DNA from 2 places in the Caulobacter sp. FV2ye17ST genome. Region 2 is predicted to be linked to the other one. Evidence: riboswitches for the same ligand, from Rfam matches in the RefSeq annotation. Region 2 holds a riboswitch; the other holds the start of a gene.
The links. A riboswitch is a leader RNA that binds a small molecule or an ion and turns the genes downstream of it on or off. The one in region 2 is predicted to bind cobalamin.
Positions count from the first base shown of each region.

Region 1: another riboswitch for cobalamin. It lies ahead of metE (5-methyltetrahydropteroyltriglutamate--homocysteine S-methyltransferase); the one in region 2 lies ahead of ACW17V_RS09700 (TonB-dependent receptor plug domain-containing protein).

Region 1 covers NZ_CM178727.1:986,651-993,885, reverse strand. Annotated here, with positions in the region: gene ACW17V_RS04785 (TonB-dependent siderophore receptor) at 20-2,107, shown strand; gene ACW17V_RS04780 (acyl-CoA thioesterase) at 2,207-2,935, opposite strand; gene metE (5-methyltetrahydropteroyltriglutamate--homocysteine S-methyltransferase) at 2,932-5,289, opposite strand; cobalamin riboswitch at 5,406-5,634, opposite strand; gene ACW17V_RS04770 (flavin-containing monooxygenase) at 5,781-7,235, opposite strand, start outside.
Region 2 covers NZ_CM178727.1:1,987,887-1,995,121, forward strand. Annotated here, with positions in the region: gene ACW17V_RS09695 (glycerophosphodiester phosphodiesterase family protein) at 1-820, opposite strand, end outside; cobalamin riboswitch at 980-1,167, shown strand; gene ACW17V_RS09700 (TonB-dependent receptor plug domain-containing protein) at 1,307-3,259, shown strand; gene ACW17V_RS09705 (cobyric acid synthase) at 3,337-4,803, shown strand; gene ACW17V_RS09710 (transglutaminase-like domain-containing protein) at 4,840-5,637, opposite strand; gene ACW17V_RS09715 (RNA polymerase sigma factor) at 5,877-6,380, shown strand; gene ACW17V_RS09720 (FecR family protein) at 6,377-7,235, shown strand, end outside.

The DNA of each region.
Region 1 (7,235 bases), 1.0 Mb from region 2:
GTGGTTTCGGGGGAACGACATGAGTTTCGTGGATTTTCGGGTCGCATTGCTCGCGGGTTGCGCGGCGGCCGCGCTGTCGACAACGCCCGCGGCGGCAGAGACTGATCCCGACAGCGCGCGCGTCGAGGACGTCACCGTCACGGCGCGGCGAGCCAATGCCAGCATCAATGGGCTGGACGTCTCGCCCCTGAAATTGCCGCAGAGCGTGCGCGTTCTGGATCGAGATCTGATCGATCAGACCGGCCTGGCCAACCTCTCGGATCTGTTCGATCTCGCCGGAGGGATGGCGCGCCAGAACAGCTTCGGCGGCGCCTGGGACGCCTATGCGATCCGGGGCTTCTCGGGCGACATCAACCAGGGACCCGACCTGCTGGTCAATCGTTTCACCGCCAATCGCGGCTTCAATCCGCGTCGCGACACCGCCACGGTCGAGACCTTCCAGGTGCTCAAGGGGCCGGCTTCGGCTCTGTCCGGCAAGGGCGAACCCGGCGGCTCGATCAACATCGTCACCAAGGCCCCGCTGCGCCACGCCCACACCTCGGCCGAGTTGGGCTATGGCAGCTTCGACACCCGGCGCGCGGCGGGTGATCTGGGTGGCCCGGTGAGCGACACGGTCTCGGTGCGGCTGGTCGGCGCTTATCAGACCACGGACGGCTTCCGCGACCATGTCGGCAGCGACCGACTGGTGCTGGCCCCGTCCCTCGCCTGGGATCCGACCGACAAGGCCCACCTCCTCTATCAGTTCGAAGCGATGGACGTGCATTTCGTCCACGACCGGGGCCTGGTGGCCGTGAACGGCGACGGCAAGGCCCTGCCCCGCGACCGCTTCCTAGGCGAGCCCAATGACGGCAAGATCCACCAGCAAAGCCTGCAGCATCAGGCTTCGGCCGCGTTCGACCTCGCCGAGGGCGTTTCGCTCGAGGGCGGCGTTCAGTATCGCGACGGCTTCTTCAAGGGCCAGTCGACCCACAACTCGGCCCTGGTCGGGACCCAGCTGCGACGTCAGCTGCGGGTTCACGACTATGACTGGCAGGACCTGTCGGGCCGCCTGGAGCTGAGCGTCAAGCGCCAGATGATGGGCGTCGAGCATCAGATGCGGCTGGGGGGCGACGCCTTCAGCTATGACCAGCGGCGGGTCTTCCTGCGCTTCAGCCCGACGGCGGCCACGCCCTACGCCATCGACATCTTCAATCCGGTCTATGGCCAGTCCAAGCCGGTGGCGACGATGAACCAGAACATGCTGGAGAAACTGCGCGGCCAGAGCCTCTATGCGCAGGATCTCATCACGGCGGGCCAGTTCACCGTCCTGGTGGGCCTGCGTCATGACTGGATCCAGCAAACCAACACCAACTATCGCAACAACACGGTCGGCAAGCAGAGCCCGTCGCGCACCTCGCCCCGCGCCGCCCTGACCTGGTCGCCGTCAGACACGATCTCGGCCTATGTCAGCTGGGGCCAATCCTTCCGCTACAATCAGGGGACCGACGCCACCAGCGCCGCCTTCGCATCTGAAGAGGGCGAGGCCTTCGAGGGCGGCGTCAAATACGCCCTGCTTGACGGCAGGCTCACCGGCACAGCCTCGGCCTTCCGCATCGACAAGAGCAATATCCTGGTCAACGACCCCGCCAATGCCGGCTTCTCGATCGCGGTCGGCGAGGCGCGCAGCCAGGGCGTGGAGTTCGACGCCAACCTGCGGGTCAACGACCAGCTGACGCTCACCGGGGTCTACGCCTTCACCGACACAGAGATCACCAAGGACACCCGCGCGGGTTTCGTTGGCAGCGCTCTGAGCAACATCCCGCGCCAGTCGGCGGCGGTCTATGCGCACTGGCAAACGGCCCAGCAGGGTCCTAGCGCGATCGGTGTCGGCGGCGGGCTGGTCTATGTCGGCAAGCGGCCGGGCGACGACGTCAATTCCGGCTTCAAACTGCCCGACTACGTCACCGCGCGGCTGAACCTGAGCTATCAGGCGACCCAAGGGCTGTCGCTGCACTTGAACGCCGAGAACCTGCTGGACGCGTACTATCTTGAAAGTTCCTACAGCAACCTCTGGATCACACCGGGCGCCCCGCGGACGGTCACGATCCAGGCGAAGTGGAAAATGTGACGCCGCCCTGAGTTCGCGGCGACCTTGATAGGCAGCCACGCGCCAGACTTGGCCCCCTTGGCGACGGACACCGCGTCCATCGCCAAGGGGGCCAAGGATTCAGGCCTCCCGAACCGCCACCATCACGAATTCCCCCACAGCCGAACGGCTGCGGACGCCGCTCAGCAGCCCCTCCGCCCAGAACTCGACCTCGACGGTCATCGAGCGCGTCCCTGTCCTGGTGACTCTGGGGACCAGCTCGACGAGATCGCCGCCGGCCACCGGCACGGCGAAGTCCACCCGTTGCGAGGCCGCCATCACCACGACCTTTCGGCTGTGCCGCGTGGCGGCGATGAAGGCGGCCTTGCCCATCATCGCCAGGGCTTCGCCACCAAACAGGGTGCCGTAGTGGTTCGTACGGTTTGGAAAGACCATCTCGACCATCCGCAGATCCTCACCCGTAGGTTCAGCGTCCGCCAGGGGCGGCAGGTCGCGCGACGGAAGATCTCCGTCGCGCAGCGCCACCATCTGGAACAGGCCCTTGGCGCACAGCCGGCGTTCCCCCGTCAGCAGCGCCTCGGCCAGCAGGCTGACCTCGACGGTGAGCGAGCGACGCCCCACCCGTGTGACGCGCCCTTCAGCTTCAACCATCTCGCCCTGGCGCGCCGGAGCGGCGAAGTCGATCCGCTCGCAGGACGCCGTGACGAAGGGCGCCCGCCCATGCCGTGAGGCGGCGATGAAGGCCACCTTGTCCATGTGCGCGAGCGCGACGCCGCCAAACAGCGTGCCGTGATGATTGACGTCGGTCGGGAAGACGATGTCCACAAGCCGGGTAACGGGGCCGGTCAAGCCGCCGCTTCCGTGGAACGGAACCGCCTGGCGGCCTCGACCATGTTCGCCACGGCCGTCCTGGTTTCGGGCCACTTGCGGGTCTTCAGACCGCAGTCAGGATTGACCCACAACTGCCCGCTCGACAGCCGCTCGCTCGCGGCCGAAAGCAGGGTGATCATCTCTTCGACCGTCGGCACGCGGGGGGAATGGATATCGTAGACGCCCGGGCCGATCTGGGCCGGGTACCGGTCGACCACAAAGGCGTCCAGCAGCTCCATCTTCGACCGCGCGGTCTCGATCGAGATCACGTCGGCGTCCATCGCCCCGATGGCGGCGATGATGTCGTTGAACTCGGAATAGCACATATGGGTGTGGATCTGGGTGTGATCGGCGACGCCCGAGGCGGTCAGGCGGAAGCATTCGACCGCCCAGGACAGATAGGTGTCCCAGTCGGCGCGGCGCAGCGGCAGGCCTTCGCGCAGGGCGGCTTCGTCGATCTGGATGATCCTGGCCCCGGCCGCTTCCAGGTCGACCACCTCGTCACGAATGGCCAGCGCGATCTGGCGACAGGCCAGGGCGCGCGGGACGTCGTCCCGGACGAACGACCAGTTCAAGATTGTCACCGGCCCGGTCAGCATGCCCTTCATCGGCCTGGACGTCAGGCCTTGCGCATAGGTCCACCAGCCGACGGTCATCGGCTTGGGACGCGAGACGTCGCCAAACAGGATCGGCGGCCGCACACAGCGCGAGCCGTAGGACTGCACCCAGCCATGCTGTGTGAAGACAAAGCCGGCCAATTGTTCGCCGAAATACTGCACCATGTCGTTGCGCTCGAACTCGCCATGGACGAGCACGTCGAGGCCGACCTCTTCCTGCCAGGCGATGGCCCGAGCGGTCTCCTCGCGAAGGAACGCTTGATAGCCGGCGTCGTCCAGGACGCCTTTGCCGTGGGCCGAGCGGGCCTTGCGCACCCCTTCGGTCTGCGGAAAGGAGCCGATGGTGGTGGTGGGCAGCGCCGGCAGGTTCAGACGATCCGCTTGCAAGGCCTGACGGTCGCCATAGTCCAGGCCTCGCCTTGCCATGGCGTCGGTCACTCCAGCCAGGCGCGCGGCGACGGCGGCGTCGTGGATCTTCGGTGAGGTGCGGCGCGCCTGGGCGGCCGTTGCGCTGGCTTCGAGTTGGGCGGCGACGACGGCGCGGCCGCCGTTCAGGGCCTGGGCCAGGACCGCCAGTTCCTCGATCTTCTGCACCGCGAAGGCCAGCCATTGGCGCACCTGCGGATCGATGGCGCTCTCAAGGGTCAGGTCGATGGGCGCGTGCAGCAGCGAACACGACGGGGCCAGGATGACCCGGTCAGAGCCGCGCTGGGCGACGGCAGGCTCCAGCCGATCCAGCAGGGCCGGAAGGTCGGCGCGCCACACGTTGCGGCCATCGACCACGCCCAGCGACAGGACCAGGCTCTCGCGGCTGGCGGCCAGGGCCGTCTCGAGTTCCTCCGGCGCGCGGACGAGGTCCAGATGCACGCCTTCGACCGGGAGGTTCAGGGCGGTGTGAAGGTTGTCGCCATAGCCGCCGAAATAGCTGGTCAGCATCAGGCGCAGGCTGGGGACCGCGTGGGTGAGGGCGCCATAGGCGCGGCGGATCTCGTTCCGCTCGAAAGCCGTCAGGTCCAGGGCCAGACACGGCTCGTCGAACTGCACCCAGTCAGCGCCGGCGGCGGCCAGGCCCTGAAGCACCTCGGCATAGATCGGCAGCAAGGCCGACAGGAGGGACAGCGGCGCGAAGCCCTCGTCCCTGGTCTTGGCCAACTTAAGGAAGGTGACGGGCCCCAGCAGGACCGGACGGGTCTGCACCCCGAGGGCCCTGGCCTCCAGGAACTCGTCGATGGGCTTGGTCGAGCTCAGGGCGAAGGTCTGCCCCCGTGATACCTCCGGAGCCAGATAGTGATAGTTGGTGTCGAACCATTTGGTCATCTCCAGCGCCGGGACGCCCCCCTCCCCTGGCCCGGCGTCATGACCGTGACCGCAGCCGGGGCCGCAGGCCTCCTGGGCGGTCGCGCCCTGCGCGCCGCGCGCCATGGCGAAGTAGGTGGCGGTGTCGACTTCGCCGCCGTCCCAGCCATAGGCGTCCGGGATCGCGCCGACCATCACGGCGGTGTCCAGCACGTGGTCGTAGAGCGAAAAGTCGTTGCTGGGCACGTGGGCCACACCCAGGGCGGCCTGGCGCATCCAGGCCTGGGCGCGCAAGGCCAGGGCGGTGTCCAGGAGCGCCCGGGCGTCGGTCTGGCCGGCCCAATGGCCCTCCAGGGCGAACTTCAGTTCGCGCTTGGCGCCGATGCGGGGAAAGCCAAGGTTGGCGACGGTAACGGTCATTTCAAAAGCCTCTGCCGGTGTTGTGGCGGAGGCTGGCCGGGACGCGCGCGAACGCGCGCACGGATCATCGCGGTCCGGACGCACCTTCCATGCGACCAGACCGGACACCCCGCCGGAGGACGTTATCTGTCGGGGCAGGTCTCCTGGCTCACGGGTCATCACCCCTGCCCTGGCCTTCCCGACACGCCACCGATCCAGCTCGGCGCGTCAGTGACACTCAATGGACAGCGGCTCACCGCTCACAGTTGCGGGGGCAGCGCCGGCCTCGGGGTTTCACGCCCTCACCGACTTCCCTCTTAGCTCCGGACGCGCGAACGCCCGCAGACCACGACACGCGTAAAGGACGCCCGAAGGCGATCGGCGTCAAGAGGGATATAAGGATATCCTTATATGTTTTTTCGCTAGCCGGGCGCGCCTGTTGTTCAGGGGCGCTGGAGACGTCGCCGACGATGGGATCGTGCGGTCCGCATCTTCCGGATCCAGCGGCGGCGCTATCCGTCGACCGCCTCAGGGATCCTGGCCGCCTGCTGCGCGGCATCCTTCTCGAACACAAAATCGGTGTAGCCGTTCTCGGCGGCCAGCCGACACGCTTCGGTGTAGCGCTGGAAGCCGCCGGTATACATGCTCAGCCCGCGCGGTTTGCCGCTGATGTTGCCGCCCACGTACCAGGTGTTGGCCTTGGAAACGAGCGTCAGCCCGGCGAGACCGTAGACGGTCTCCATCCACGCCTGCTCGGCCCCTTGGGTCGGCTCGATGCTGGCCAGGCCCTGCTGGCGCATGTGGGTGATCGCGTCGGCGATCCAGTCGATGTTCTGCTGGTCCAGAGTGATGATGTTGGCCAGCGCCGCCGGACCGTTCGGCCCGCAGACCAGGAACAGGTTCGGGAACGACGAGATCATCAGACCCAGGTACGACGTGGCGCCGTCGCGCCACTTGTCGCGCAGTTGCACCCCGCCCCGGCCCACCACGTCGAAGTTCAGGAGCGCGCCAGTCAGACCGTCATAGCCGGTGGCGAAGATCAGCGTGTCCAGCTCCACCTCGCCGGTGGCCGTGAGCAGGCCAGCCGGGGTGATCCTGATGATCGGGCTTTCCAGGCAGTCGTGCAGGGTCACGTGCGGTAGGTTGAAGGTCTCATAGTAGTGGGTGTCGAGACACGGACGGCGCGCGAAGATCGGGTAGCCACGCGGCTTCAGCTTCTCGGCGGTCACAGGATCGGCGACGACCTCGCTGATCTTTCCACGGACGAACTCGGCGACCTGTTCATTGGCCTCGGCATTGACCAGAAGGTCCGAGAACGTGCCCAGGAAGGACAGGCCGCCCCGCGCCCAGGAATCCTCCATGAGCGCGCGGCGCTGCTCGGAGGTGACGCTGAAGAACGGCCGGGTTGATTGCGGACGAACGCCGCCGAGCGGGCTGTTGCGGGCGACCTGGCGGATACCCGCATAGTTGCGCTTGAGTTCGGCGACGTAATCCGGCTCCAGAGCCACGTTGCGCATCGGCAGGGTGAAGCTGGGGGTGCGCTGGAAAACCGTCAGTGTTCCGGCGGTCCTGGCGACCTCCGGCACGATCTGAATGCCTGTCGACCCCGTGCCGACCAGGCCGACCCGCTTGCCTTCGAAGCTGACCGGCGTATGCGGCCACTTGGCCGCAAGCAGGATTTCGCCCTTGAAGTCCTCGGCGCCGTCGAACGGAACACCCTTGGGGATCGACAGCGGGCCGGACGCCATCACGCAGTAGGTCGCTTCGAAGACGCGGCCATCGTCGGTGGTGACGCGCCAGACATTGGCGTCCTCGTCATAGGCCGCGCCCGTGACCCAGGTCTCGAACAGGAAATGGCGACGCAGGTCCAGGCGATCGGCGACGAAGTTGGCGTACGCCAGGATTTCCGTCTGGGCGGCGAACTGTTCGCTCCATGTCCATTCCTGCTCGATTTCCGGAGAGAACGA
Region 2 (7,235 bases):
CGCCATACTCGCTGGGATCGCCGTCGGCCGCGTAGCGGTCGTCCGCGCGCCGGCCGGGCGCGCCCAGGGTGCCAAACATCGGCTCCACGCCAGCCTTCCGAAGATCGGCCCACAGCGTCGGGTTTTCGGCGCGGGTTCCCGTCCAGGCCAGGATGCGATGGGCCTGCAGCCCCCCGCGGGTCAAGCTGGCCAGATGATCCAGACCGGACACGGGCACGGAGATCATCATCTCGGGGGCCAGGGTCGCCAGGCGCAAGGCGTCGGCGTCATTGTAGACGATCAGCACCGCCCGTCCTTGGGCGTGCGCGGCGCGGGTCTCGGCGATCACCTGCCGGGTGAGCACATCGCCGTCCGCGCCCGAGCTTTTGAAGTCCAGCGTCACGATCGCGCCGACCGCGCCCGCTGCATCCAGCGCCTCACGCAAGGTGGGAGGCGGCGCATCGGTAACCTTGCCGGCCCCGTCGATGAGGCGCGCCGCGCGCACCTGCGCCAGGGTGTTGTCAGCGACGCGGCCGCGGCCTGTGGTGGTGCGATCCAGAGTGTCGTCGTGCATCAGCACCAGAGCGCCGTCCCTGGTCCTTGTCACGTCGATCTCGAGGAGGGCAGGGCGGATGGCCGTTCCGGTGGCGCGAATCCCGGCCAGGGAATTTTCCGGCGTGGTTTCGTCCAGAACCGCCCGGTGAGCCGAAACCAGGACGCCCCGGTCCCGGGCGCAGTCGAAAAAGGCCGCCAGCGGAACCGCATCAGGCGCGCCGGGCGGCGTCGCGCAGCCGGCCAGGATCGACATCGAAACCGTCAGTCCAAGAGCGAGGAAACGCATGCAATTCACTCCGGAATCGAGAGTCGGTCAGACAAGATCTCTCTAGCAGACTGCCCGCCGCCGTGGGCAATGAACGCTTGATCTGAAGACTATGGACGCGTCTCTCGCCGCTTCTGACGGAGGGGAACCTCTGCATTGACGGTGTGCGGCGCAGCATATAGGGCTGATTTTGCGTCAGGTTCCTCGCAAGAGGATGAATAGGGAACGGGGTTCAAAACCCCGGCTGCCCCCGCAACTGTAAGCGGCGAGCTTACGCGTCACATGCCACTGGGACCTCGGTCCTGGGAAGGCGACGCGCCAAGCCTAGACCCGTGAGCCAGGAGACCTGCCCGACGCAGTCGTTCATCGTCCGGCCGGGGTGCGCCGAACGAACGGGATTTCCCGCGAAACGACATGTCAGTCAGGCCGCGTCGCGGCCTCTCGCCGTGGGCGCTTCCTTGCGTTTGGGGCTTGAGGACGTGCGCGGGTCATTCAAAGGGAAAGACCATGATCCGAGCGCTTCTGTGCTCCAGCGCAATCTCCACCATCCTGATCTCCGGGGCCGCCATGGCCGAAGAGCAGAAGGCTCCTGAAACCGACGTCGCCGGCACGATCGGGGCCACGGCCCTGGCCGAGCTGGTGGTCACCGCCACCCGCTCTGTGCAACCGATCGAGAAGGTCGGCGCTTCCATCACCGTTCTGACGCCGGAGGCCATCAAGGTCAGCCAGGCCACGACGGCTGTCGAGCTTCTGGCCCAGACGCCCAGCGTCACCTTCGCCCGTAATGGCGGGCCGGGATCGGCGACCAGCCTCTATATCCGGGGCGCGGAGACCCAGCACACCGTCGTGCTGATCGACGGCGTCAAGCTGAACGATCCGTCCTCGACCCAGGGCGGCTACAATTCCGGCAACCTGCTGGTCGGCGATGTCTCGCGGATCGAGGTGCTGCGCGGCGCCCAGTCGACCTTGTGGGGCAGCCAGGCCATCGGCGGCGTGGTCAACATGGTCACCGCCGAACCGACCAAAGCGTTCGAAAGCAATGCCAGCGTCGAGGGCGGCGCGCGCGACACCGCCTATATCCGCGCCGGCGCCAGCGGGGTCGCCGAACGCCTGACCTGGCGTCTGGCGGGCAGCTACTACACCACCGACGGTTTCTCCGCCTATGCGCCGGGCAAGGAGAAGGACGGTTACCAGAACACCGGCCTTTCGGGGCGCGTGCGCTTCGCCTTCAGCGACGCCGTCTCGGCCGAGGTTCGCTCGGTCTATTCGCGCGGCAAGAACGACTTCGACGGCTTCAACACCGACTCCGCCGAGTTTGGCCGGACCGAGGAACTGGTCATCTATACCGGCCTGAACTTCGCCCTGCTGGACGGGCGTTGGACCAATCGTATTGCCTACGGCTACACCGACACCGCCCGCGAGAACCTCAATCCGGCCCGTCCCGCCGTTCCGCTGACGTTCGATTCCACCGGCAGGAACAAGCGCTGGGAGTATCAGGGAGCCTTCGCGGTCACCGAGACGCTCACGGCCTCGTTCGGCGCGGAAAGCGAGCGGTCGCGGATGGAAACCCGTTCGCCGAACCTGACAACGCCCAATCCAGCCTTCCGCACCGGCCGCGTCGGCGTCGACAGCATCTATGGCCAGCTTCAGGCCGAGGTCGTTCCGGGTCTGACCCTGACGGGCGGACTGCGTTACGAAGACCACGACACCTATGGCCGCCACACCCTGGGCCAGGTCTCGGCCGCCTGGGCGCTGAACGAGGGCAATACCGTACTGCGGGCCAGCTTTGGCCAAGGCTTCCGGGCCCCGGGCCTCTACGAGCTCTATAGCGAATACGGCAATCTGGACCTGAGCCCCGAAGAGTTCGACAGCTGGGACGCCGGGGTCGAGCAACGCCTTCTGGGCGGCAAGGCCAAGGTGTCGGCCACGGTGTTCGCTCGCGAGGCTGGCAACGAGATTCGCTTCTTCTCGTGCTCGTTCGGCGCGACTGACGCCCCCTGCAACCCGGGCGGCGCCTTCCGGTGGGGCTACTACAAGAACATCCAGAAGACGCAGGCCAAGGGGCTGGAGCTGATCGGTCAGTTCGACGCGACCGACCGTCTGACCCTGGCCGGCAACTACACCTATACCGAGTCCGAGAACGCCTCGGGCGCCAATGCGGGCCGGCAGTTGACCCGCCGGCCGAAGAACCTGGCCAACCTGTCGGCAAGCTATCGCTGGCCGGTCGGCCTGAACACTACGATCGCCGCGCGCCATGTCGGCAAGACGTTCAACAACGAAGCCAACACCGTCGCGGTCGCCCGCTACACGCTGGTTGATCTGCGAGCGTCCTATCCGATCAACGACAGGCTTGAAGTGTATGGCCGGGTCGAAAACGCGTTCGACAAGGATTATCAGACCATCCTGACCTATGGGACGCCTGGACGCGGGGCCTTCATCGGCGTTCGCGCCAGGTTCTAGAGCCAACCGTTGCGCGGCGACTGTCTCAAGGGGACGGTCGCCGTGTTCCGCGTCGGGCGCTTCGTGGGAGGACTGACCTGGCCGCTTTGATGATTCAGGGGTGTGGATCCGATGTCGGCAAGTCCGTGCTTGTCGCGGGTCTTTGCCGACTGTTCACCAACCGTGGTATGAGCGTTCGGCCGTTCAAGCCGCAGAACATGTCCAACAACGCGGCCGTCACGGCGGACGGCGGGGAGATCGGCCGCGCCCAGGCGCTGCAGGCCATGGCCTGTCGCACGCCGCCGACGGTCGACATGAATCCGGTCCTGCTCAAGCCCCAGAGCGATGTCGGCGCCCAGCTGGTGGTGCTGGGCAAGATGGCGGGAACCTGGCAGGCGCGGGGCTATCAGGCGCAAAAGGGCGCGCTTCTCGACACCGTGCTGGAGAGCTTCCGTCGCCTCGAGGCGCAATGCGACCTGGTCATCGTCGAGGGGGCTGGCAGCCCGGCCGAGACCAATCTCCGCGCCGGCGACATCGCCAATATGGGCTTTGCACGCGCCGCCGACGTGCCGGTGGTTCTGGTCGGTGACATCGATCGAGGCCATGTCATCGCTGCTCTGGTCGGCGCGCACGCAGTTCTCGACGCGTCGGACCGCGCCATGATCAAGGGCTTCCTGATCAACAAGTTCAGAGGTGATCCCTCCCTGTTCGATGATGGGCGGGCAGAAATCGTCAAGCGCACGGGCTGGGCCGATCTGGGCATGGCGCCCTGGCTGTCCTCCGCGCGGTCGCTGCCCGCCGAAGACGCCGTGATCCTTGACCGGTCAACGCCGGGTGAGCGGCGGCGTTTGAAGATCGTCGCGCCCCTGCTGTCGCGGATCGCCAATTTCGACGATTTCGACGCCTTGCGCGTCGAACCGGACGTTGATTTTGCCTTTGCACCGCCTGGCCAGGCCCTGCCGGGCGACGCGGATCTGGTGATCCTACCCGGCACCAAGGCGACGCTCGCGGACCTGGCCTTCCTGCGCGCGCAAGGCTGGGACATCGATCTTGCCGCCCATGTCCGGCGCGGGGGGAGGGTGCTGGGTGTCTGTGGCGGCTACCAGATGCTGGGCCAGACCCTGAGCGATCCCGACGGCGTCGAGGGGCCGCCGGAGCGTGTCGAGGGTCTGGGCCTGCTCGAGGTCGACACCATCCTGACCGGCGACAAGGTTCTGGCGCCGGTCTCGGGCCGACTGGTGGGGGCGGAAGGGCGGTTCGAAGGCTACGAGATGCACGTCGGGCGGACGACGGGCGTCGAGCGCCCGATGCTGCTGATGAATGGCGGCGCGACGGATGGCGCGGTGTCGGCCGACGGACGGATCATGGGCTGCTATGTCCATGGCCTTTTCAATCAGGGCGCGGCGCGCAGGGCCTTTCTGGAAACGCTGGGCGTCGCCTCGGATGGTCTGGACCAAAGTCTCCGTGTCCACGCCGCCCTGGACGAGATCGCCGCCGCCCTGGAAGACGCCTTCGACATCGAAGCCCTGTCGGCCATCGCCGGCCTAACGCCGCGTTCTGACTGACTCAGCCTGAAGCGCTTGGGCAAGGTTCGCGGAAACTCACGCCGCCGGACGTTGAAGGCCAAGCTCGGTAATCGCGAAGCTCTGCTCGACCATATTGGCCCTGCCGAAAATGGTCATGAACGCGATGTCGGCGGCGTCGCGCCCGGTCGCCACGCGCACCAGACCGTCGATTGGCGCTTTACCCGTGGGATCGATCAGACGCCATCGGCCGCCCAGATAAACCTCCGCCACTGCATGCAGGTCGGCGGGCTCCAGTTTCCAGGCATAGGCGCTGACGGCGCGTGCGGGGATGTCGGCCGCCCGGCACAGGGTGATGGCCAGGTGCGCGAAGTCCCGACAAACCCCGGCGCGATCGACGAACGTGTCGCGCGCCGTCGTGGCCGAGTCGCTGACGCCGGACCTGTAGTCGACGTGATCGGCGATCCAGGCCAGGATCGCCTCGACCTTGGCCCCGCCCGTCAGGGCGGAGAACTCCCGATCAACAAAGCTCTCGAACCGGTCCGAGGGACAATAGCGACTGGCGCGAAGATAGGGCAGGGCCTCGCCCGGCAGATCGCGGATAGCCATGGCGGCCACGCCGTTCAGATGCGAGATCCGGGGCTCCACCTCGACCTGGGCCATATAGTCGATCTGGACCCGCCCGCTGGCCGCGAACACGACCTGCCGTTCGCCCGACACCGCATCGTCGAGCCTGGCGACGTGAGCTTCGGGTGAAAAACGAAGGGTCTCCAGCAGGATCGTCTGGTCAGAACCCCGGGCCGCCTCGACCAACAGCAGAACTTCGCAGGGCGTCGCGAAATCATAGGTCAGCGCCGCTTGTATCTCGAACCGCATAGGCATCTCCCGGGCCGAGCAACGCGCCATCAGCGAGGGGGTTGCCGGGCGCGTGACTAGCACGTTCGATCGGGCGATGTTTGTCCCGTCGTGGGCGCTGGTCCGCGCCTTGGGCTGAGGAGCTTGTTCAGCCGGCGGCGCATCGTGAAAACTGTCATCAACGCGTGATAGCGCCGCCTGATGATGGCTAGAAGCGCGCCCGTCTCTCTTGGGATCGCCCGCGTCGATGGTGGGCGCGGATGACCGATCTCGCCAGCCTGCGCGCTCAGCGTCACGACCTCTATCACTTCATCGTACGCCGCACGCGCGACCCTGCCGCGGCCGACGATCTGGTGCAGGAAACCCTTCTGCGCCTGATGACCTACGAGCGGGCGCGAGACGTCGTGGACCGAGCAGCGCTCGGCTACCGGATTGCCCTCAACCTCGTCCGAGATCACTTCCGCCATCGCAGCCGCCGGGCGGTCGAGGCGCTGGACGACGACATTCCCTGCGAGGCCCCCGCTGCGGAGCAGATCCTGATGCATCGTCAGAAGGTCGAGGTGTTCGGAAAGGTGTTGGACGCCATGCCGCCCCTGCGGCGCGATGTCTTCATCCGGCGGCGGCTGCATGGCCACTCCACCCGCCAGATCGCCGCCGAGCTGAACATGAACGAGGCGGCGGTCGAGAAGCATGTCGTGCGGGCGCTGGAGCAGATTCATCGCGAAATGGCCAAGGCCGAGCGCCGCGCGGGAGGCCGCCCATGAGCCGGTCTCGACAACAGGCGGCGCTCTGGGTGGCGCGGCGCCTGGATCGCCAGGCGCAGGACGACCAGGATTTCGACGCCTGGCGCGCCGCCGGCTCAGCCAATAGCACCGCCTTCAACCAGCTTTGGACCACGGCGCACGACGCGGCGCTGATCGAGGCCATGGCCCTCAATGTCCAGCGCCGTTCGATCCGGCGACCGGTCTGGGCGCCGATCGCGGCGCTGGCGGGTGGCTTGGCGGCCTCCGCCTTCGCTCTGATTCTGGCCTGGCCCCAGCTGCAGCTTATGTCCGTCGAGCCAGTGACCTTTCATTCGGCGCCGGGCCGGATACGCACCGTGGCCCTGGCCGACGGCTCTAGAGTGACCCTCGACGGCGCCACCACCCTGGAAGCGCGGATCGGCGAGCATCGTCGCGAGGTCCGCCTAGTGACGGGAGAGGCTTATTTCGACGTCGTCCATGACGCCGCACGGCCCTTTACGGTCAGGGCTCCGGAGGGCTCGGCGCGGGTGCTGGGTACGGCGTTTGACCTGGAGCGCGGCGACGGCAAGCTGGAGCTGTCGGTGCATCGCGGCAAGGTGCGCCTGGCGCCGGCGGGCCTGATCCGCCGCACTACCGACCTCACGCCCGGCCAACAGGCCTTCGCCAAGGAAGGCCGCCTTTCCCGTCCGCGGGCCTTCGACCCATCGGCCGAAGACTGGCGGTCGGGCTGGCTGGAAACCGACGGCGTGACGCTGGCGCGACTGGTCGAACGCCTCAACCGCGCCTCGACGACGCCGATCGTCATCGACGATCCCGTTCTTGGCCGTCGCCGCGTGGCGGGTCGGTTCCGCCTTGATCAGCCTGAGGCCTTGGTCA